One region of the Arthrobacter sp. TmtSoilC77 genome, then DNA from elsewhere that is predicted to be linked to it. Evidence: predicted binding sites of a transcription regulator. Region 1 holds the regulator's gene; the other holds the start of a gene.
The links. The regulator LexA, encoded in region 1, represses DNA repair genes until DNA is damaged. The targets are predictions, from matches to a motif close to TCGAACANNTGTTCGA.
Positions count from the first base shown of each region.

Region 2: the regulator LexA is predicted to act here: its motif matches at 1,737-1,752, upstream of AC6I99_RS21430 (shikimate dehydrogenase).

Region 1 covers NZ_AP046050.1:1,788,581-1,791,986, forward strand. Annotated here, with positions in the region: gene AC6I99_RS08255 (ATP-dependent DNA helicase) at 1-1,081, shown strand, start outside; gene lexA (transcriptional repressor LexA) at 1,091-1,834, opposite strand; gene AC6I99_RS08265 (LysM peptidoglycan-binding domain-containing protein) at 2,191-2,550, shown strand; gene AC6I99_RS08270 (histidinol-phosphate transaminase) at 2,628-3,406, shown strand, end outside.
Region 2 covers NZ_AP046050.1:4,622,721-4,626,126, reverse strand. Annotated here, with positions in the region: gene AC6I99_RS21440 (MFS transporter) at 1-673, opposite strand, end outside; gene AC6I99_RS21435 (IclR family transcriptional regulator) at 875-1,645, shown strand; gene AC6I99_RS21430 (shikimate dehydrogenase) at 1,848-2,765, shown strand; gene AC6I99_RS21425 (bifunctional sugar phosphate isomerase/epimerase/4-hydroxyphenylpyruvate dioxygenase family protein) at 2,765-3,406, shown strand, end outside.

The DNA.
Region 1 (3,406 bases):
TGGGCTCAACGACGAACAACTGGACTGCCTGGACCAGCTGCGCGATGCCACACGCGCCGCATTGTCCGACTCGAAAACCGACTCTTCAAACGCGGTCGACGGCGGGAGGCAGCTTGCGCGCTCACGGCTCATGCTCATTCTGGAACTGTGCGAGCGGATGCTCGCAGCCAAGGAGAACCGTGAAGTTGTGTGGTTCTCCAGGAACAGCACCTTCGATCCCCAGCAGGGATACTCACCCCCGGACGAGACCGCGCCCGCACTGATCAACATCGCGCCGCTTAGCGTTGCCGGCCGCCTGCGGGAGGGCCTTTTCGCGGGGCACACAGTGGTGCTTACTTCTGCCACGCTGGCCATTGGATCTGCCTTTGAACCCGCAGCCGGTGGCCTGGGGCTTATTGGAGATGGGGCGCCAAGCTGGACCGGGTTGGACGTCGGGTCACCTTTTGATTATCCGAAGCAGGGTGTGCTCTACGTGGCCAAGCACCTGCCCAAGCCCGGCAGGGGCACTTCACCCGAGGCCCTGGATGAGCTTGAAGACCTCATCCGTGCATCCGGTGGGGGAGCCCTGTGCCTGTTCTCATCGCGTCGGGCGGCCGAAGAAGCTGCAGATGCCATGCGCCCGCGGCTGGATGTGGACATCCTCTGCCAGGGGGAATCCACCATGGCAGCACTGGTGAAGCAATTTGCCGATGAACCGGACACCTGCCTCTTCGGCACCATGTCCCTGTGGCAGGGCGTCGACGTCCCTGGCGGTTCATGCCGCCTTGTGGTGATTGACCGCATTCCGTTCCCGAGGCCCGATGACCCGCTGATGACCGCACGCTCACGCGCCGTTGCACAGTCCGGGGGCAACGGGTTCATGGCGGTGTCGGCTACGCATGCGGCAATTCGTCTTGCACAGGGAGCGGGACGCCTCATTCGTTCCACCGGCGACAAAGGCGTGGTGGCCGTCTTGGACTCGCGGCTTTCCACCGAACGGTACGGCGGATTCCTGCGTGCCGCTTTGCCGCCATTTTGGGCAACGACGGACCGCAACGTTGTGCGCGGCGTCCTGGAACGCCTGGGCGCAAAGAAAACGTAGGCGAACTCCCTAGAGGGAGCGCAGTACCGAGACGACCTTGCCCATGATGGTGGCCTGGTCTCCAAGTATCGGTTCGTACTGCGTGTTCTGGGGGAGCAGCCAGGTGTGGCCGTCCCGCTGGCGGAAGGTTTTTACCGTGGCTTCGTCATCCAGGAGTGCTGCCACGATGTCACCGTTGATGGCGTCATTCTGGCGACGGACAACCACCCAGTCACCGTCGCAAATTGCGGCATCGATCATTGAGTCCCCAGCGACCTTCAGCATGAACAGTTCGCCGTGGCCCACCAGTTGCCGGGGCAGGGGCAGGACATCCTCAATAGTCTGGTCGGCGAGGATGGGCCCACCTGCAGCGATGCGTCCTACGAGGGGTACCATCGCGGTGTCGCTGGCGCTGGCCAGTTCCGTCACGGCGAGTCCGCCTGCGCTGCGGAGTGTAGTAGCTGCTTCCACTCCGGGAATTGTCCCGCCGTCAAGGGTCAAAGGCATGAGTACTTCCATGGCGCGGGGGCGCTTGGGATCTCTGCGCAAGTAGCCGAGCTTCTCCAACTGGGAGAGCTGGTGCGTGACGCTGGAGAGGCTCGCGAGACCAACGGTGTCGCCAATTTCGCGCATGCTGGGCGGATACCCGTTGTCATTGACGGACCGCTGGATGGTTTCCAGGATTTTCTTCTGCCGGACAGTCAGGCTTTTGGGACTCTTTTGAGGCTGCTGGCTCCGCAGGGGTGCCCCGCCGCCGGTGGCTTTCGCTGCCATGTTCGCCAATGCCCTTCCGTTCCGCCCGGTCACGGTCTGAAGTGTGCCCGGGGATGTGGGATCCGAAAAAATGTCAGACCCTCCTGTTCCACTGAAACAGTGCCTGTTTCTTCACTCAAACCTAGGCCAGGCACAGGCGTTTATCAAACATTCGTTCTAGCGAGTCTCGACACCGTTCGTTGATAAGTGCTAAAAATGTCATAGCAAGGTTCGAATATGTGTTCTATAAAAGTTGAGCGCGGTTCGGATGTTCGAAGAAAGTGTTCGAACATTCGGGGCCGGGCTCGGCGAACACAAGGAATTGGCAGCCGGCAACGGGCATCCGATGCAGGCAATCGCTCAGAAGGGCTCAGCTCATGTCCGCAATCTCTACGTTCCACGAATTCCGCAACACTCCGGCTCCTGCGCGTCTCCGGCTTACCCAACGCGGCAGGATCGTCTTCTTTGGAATTCCCGTCATGCTGCTCCTTGCCGCGCTGCTGAGCCTTGCCGGCTTCATCAACTCCCCGGCCAAAGCTTCTGATTCCCAAGCCCAGCTGCAGCCGCCGGTGGCAGTTACGGTTACTGTCCAGCCAGGGCAGTCCCTGTGGGGCATCGCCGGTGCGGCCGCGCCGGAGCGGGACCCCCGTGATGTCATCGCGGAAATCATCCAGTTGAACGATCTCCGCGGGGGACGCATCCAGCCCGGCCAGCAGCTGTTCGTTCCCGCCAATTGAGCGGCCAGGGGGCGAGGGGCCAGCGTCTCTGGCGTCACAGTTACTCCGCAGTCGCACCGGCACCTTAAACTGTCTTGGTGAGTGACCAGCTTGAGCGACTTGACCGACTTCCCCTTCGGACCAACCTGCGTGGATTGAGCCCCTATGGCGCGCCGCAGCTTGACGTCCCCATTTTGCTCAACGTCAACGAGAACACCCATGGCGTTCCGGCAGATGTGCAAGCGGCGATTACCCAGGCTGTTGCCGCCGCGGCCACTGGCCTGAACCGGTACCCTGACCGCGAATTCACGGAACTCCGTGAATCCCTTGCCGATTACCTCGGACACGGGCTTTCCGCGGAGAATATCTGGGCAGCCAACGGCTCCAACGAGGTCCTGCAGCAGATTTTGCAGGCTTTTGGAGGTCCGGGGCGTAAGGCGCTGGGATTCCCTCCCACGTATTCCATGTACCCGTTGCTTGCCAGTGGCACGGACACTGAGTATGTCCGTGGGGTGCGGGCTGATGACTATGGCCTGGATGCGGCTTCTGCGGCTGCCCAGGTGCGGGAGACCGGAGCGAATATCGTCTTCCTGTGCTCGCCGAACAACCCCACGGGAACGGGACTGGGCCTGGACGTGGTCGAAGCCGTGTACGAAGCCGGCGAGGCCAGCCAGGCAATCGTCATCGTGGACGAGGCCTACCACGAGTTCGCGCACGACAACACCCCGAGCGCACTGACGCTGCTTCCCGGGCGGGAACGTTTGATCGTCTCGCGCACCATGAGCAAGGCCTTTGCCTTGGCAGGTGCCCGGTTGGGCTACATGGCTGCCGCGCCTGAGGTCACCGATGCCATCAGGCTCGTTCGGCTGCCCTACCA
Region 2 (3,406 bases), 2.8 Mb from region 1:
CCTCGGCGAACGCCGGCGGCTCGTGAAGGGTGCGTCGGATGAAGTAGGCCACGATGACAACTACTGCACTGAGCCAGAACGGGATGCGCCAGCCGATGCCGTACTTGACCTCGTCCGGGAGCGCGAGAACTGGAATGAACACCAGGGCTGCAAGGATCTGGCCACCCTGGGTGCCGGTCAACGTCCACGAGGTGAAGAACGAGCGGCGGTTGTCCGGAGCGTGCTCCAGCGTCATTGAGGAGGCACCGGCCTGCTCGCCGGCAGCCGAAAGACCCTGGGCGAGGCGGGCGAGTACCAGCAGGACGGGAGCCCACCAGCCAATGGTCTTGAAGTCCGGGAGGCAGCCGATCACGAAGGTGGCGGCGCCCATCAGGACCAGTGTGAACATGAGGACCTTCTGCCGGCCGATCCTGTCGCCGAAGTGCCCCAGGATGACGGCGCCTACAGGACGGGCAACATAGGCGAAGCCGAAGGTCGCGAAGGACATGATGGCTGCGTTGGTGTCCGCGTCCGGGAAGAACACGTGCGGAAAGATCAAGGCGGCGGCGGAGCCGAAGATGAAGAAGTCGTAGTACTCCACTGCGCTTCCAAGGAAGCTGGCGAGTGCCGCTTTCTTGGGGGTTCCTGCTGGCGTAACTGTGCCTGGCGTCGCTGACGGCATTGTGTGGCTCATGGTGTTCCTTCTGTGACGACGATGTCGCGGATCTAGCTTCTGCGGGAAGACCAGAGCGAGGTGCGGCCGGATCAATCCCAAAGTAACCACATGGTGAGAGCTACTTGTGCAATACAGCAATAGTGGCCGTGATTGGGGTCACTTGTCAAGACTTGTCCCCACTATCTAGAAATAGCTCTCACGATGTGAGAGCATCTACGCATGAGTGTGAAAGAGGACACAAAGACCGACATGGTCGGCAAGGCCCTGGGCCTGTTGGTATTGCTGGGGAATGAGCCCAAGGGTGCGAGCGCCGCGGATCTGGCCAGGAGTGCGGGACTTCCGTTCAGCACGACGTACCGGCTGCTCGGTTCGCTGACGCGCGACGGATTTGTGGATTACGAGCCCGACGGACGTCGGTATCATCTGGGATTGCGGGTCTTCCAGCTGGGCCAGCGGGTTTCCAATCACCACGGCTTCGCGGCAACGGCCCTTCCCGTACTCCAGCGCGTTACGGAGCGGACCGAAGAAGCAACCATCCTCTCGGTGCGCGACGGAAATCATCATCTAACCGTCAATAAGGTGGACGGCCCCAAGACCTTCCGCGTCACCAGCGATCCTGGCCATCTTGGTGCGCTGCACACGACGTCCGTGGGTAAGGCGATAGTCGCTTTTGAGAACGACGCCGAACGCGAACGACTGCTCGAAGAGTTGCCCCTGGAGCCTCTCACTGAGCGCTCCATTACCGATCGGGCTGCATTCCGGGCGGAGATCGAGCAAGTGCGCCGTCAGGGCTATGCGGTCATGGACGAAGAAAACGAGATCGGCATGCGCGCGGTCGCAGTGCCGGTCCTCAACTCCCAAGGCCACGCCTTTGCGTCCCTCGCCACGGCCGTTCCGGTATTTCGGCTCACCATGGATGAGCTCATCGCCCACGTCCCTACTTTGCAGGAGGCCGCGGCTGAACTCGCGGCCCGCCTGCCCCAGCGTTAGCCCAACTAGGTCGCACTTAAGCGCGTTTTGAGGCCGCTAAACGCGCACAACTGCGACTCAGTTGGGTCAGCACATCGCGTTTGTTCGCGATAAGAACAAGCGTGCGGAATATGAACACTTGTAGTAATCTGGAAGACACCCGGGCAGTTGGCGCCCCAGAAAGTGCCAAAAGCAGGGGTGCTGAAGTCAAAGGAGCTTTAGGATGAGCAACCGAGCCGAGTCCGTTCTGGTGGGCCTGATTGGCGAAGGCGTCATGCCGTCGCTGACTCCGCCCATGCACGAACGCGAAGCCGATGTGCAGGGCCTTCGCTTGCTGTACCGCCCCATCGACCTGCTGGAGCTGGCTTTGCCGGCCAACGCCGTCGGGGATCTCCTCACCGCGGCCCAGCGCATGGGCTTCAACGGACTGAACATCACGCACCCGTGCAAGCAGCTGGTCCTTGAGCAGCTTGACGAAATTTCCGACGACGCCCGTCGCCTGGGTGCCGTCAATACAGTCCTCATCCAGGACGGCCGGTTCATCGGCCACAACACCGACTTTTCAGGTTTCGGCTCGGCTCTCGCCGACGGACTCCCCGGTGCGAAGCTGGACCGCGTGGTCCAGCTGGGTGCGGGCGGTGCGGGTTCCGCCGTCGCCTACGCCCTGCTCACCGCCGGGGTCGGCGCCCTGGACCTGGTGGACATGGACCCGGCGCGGGCCGCAGAGCGCGCCACCGAACTCGGCGAACTCTTCCCGGCCGCCACGGTCACACCGCGGAGTACCGACGAGCTCCCGCAGATCATGCCCCTCGCCGACGGTTTGGTTCACTGCACCCCGATCGGCATGGCTGCCCACCCCGGGCTGCCCCTGGACATCGACCTCCTGGAACCGCGGCACTGGGTTGCGGACATCGTCTACCGCCCCATCGAGACGCAGCTGGTCCGCGAAGCGCGCGCCAAGGGCTGCAAAGTTCTCGACGGCGGACGCATGGCGGTCGGTCAAGCCGCCGACGCCTTCCGGCTCTTCACGGGCCACGACGCCGATCGCGACCGCATGCGGGCCCACTTCCTTGAGCTGATCGCCGTCGAGGATGCGCTCGCCGCCACCGAAGCCCCGGCTCTGGCAAAGGCGGGTCACTGATGCGCACCGGAATCGCAACGGTCTGCCTGTCCGGCACGCTGAAAGAAAAGATGCAGGCCTGCGCCATCGCGGGCTTCGACGGCATCGAAATCTTCGAGCAGGACCTCGTCACTTCGCCCCTGAGTCCCGAGGAAGTGCGGAAAATGGCCGCGGATCTTGGCCTCGGCTTGGATCTGTACCAGCCCTTCCGCGATTTCGACGGCGTCACTCCGGACCTGCTGAAGGCCAACCTCAAGCGGGCCGAGGCCAAGTTCAACCTGATGGAACGCCTGGGCATGGACACCATCCTGGTCTGCTCCAACGTCGCTACTGCAACGATCGACGACGACGAACTCCGCGCCTCTCAGCTAGCGGAACTCGCAGAATTGGCCGGGGATCACGGCGTCAAAGTTGCCTACGAAGCCCTGGCCTGGGGAAAGTACGTGAACGACTACGAGCACGCCTATCGTCTGGTCGAGACGGTGGATCACCCCAACCTCGGAACGTGTCTGGACTCGTTCCACATCCTTTCCCGCGACTGGGACACAGCGCCGATCGAGGACATCAACGCTGAGAAGATCTTCTTCGTCCAGGTTGCCGACGCCCCCAAGCTCTCCATGGACGTGCTCTCGTGGAGCCGCCATTACCGGGTGTTCCCGGGC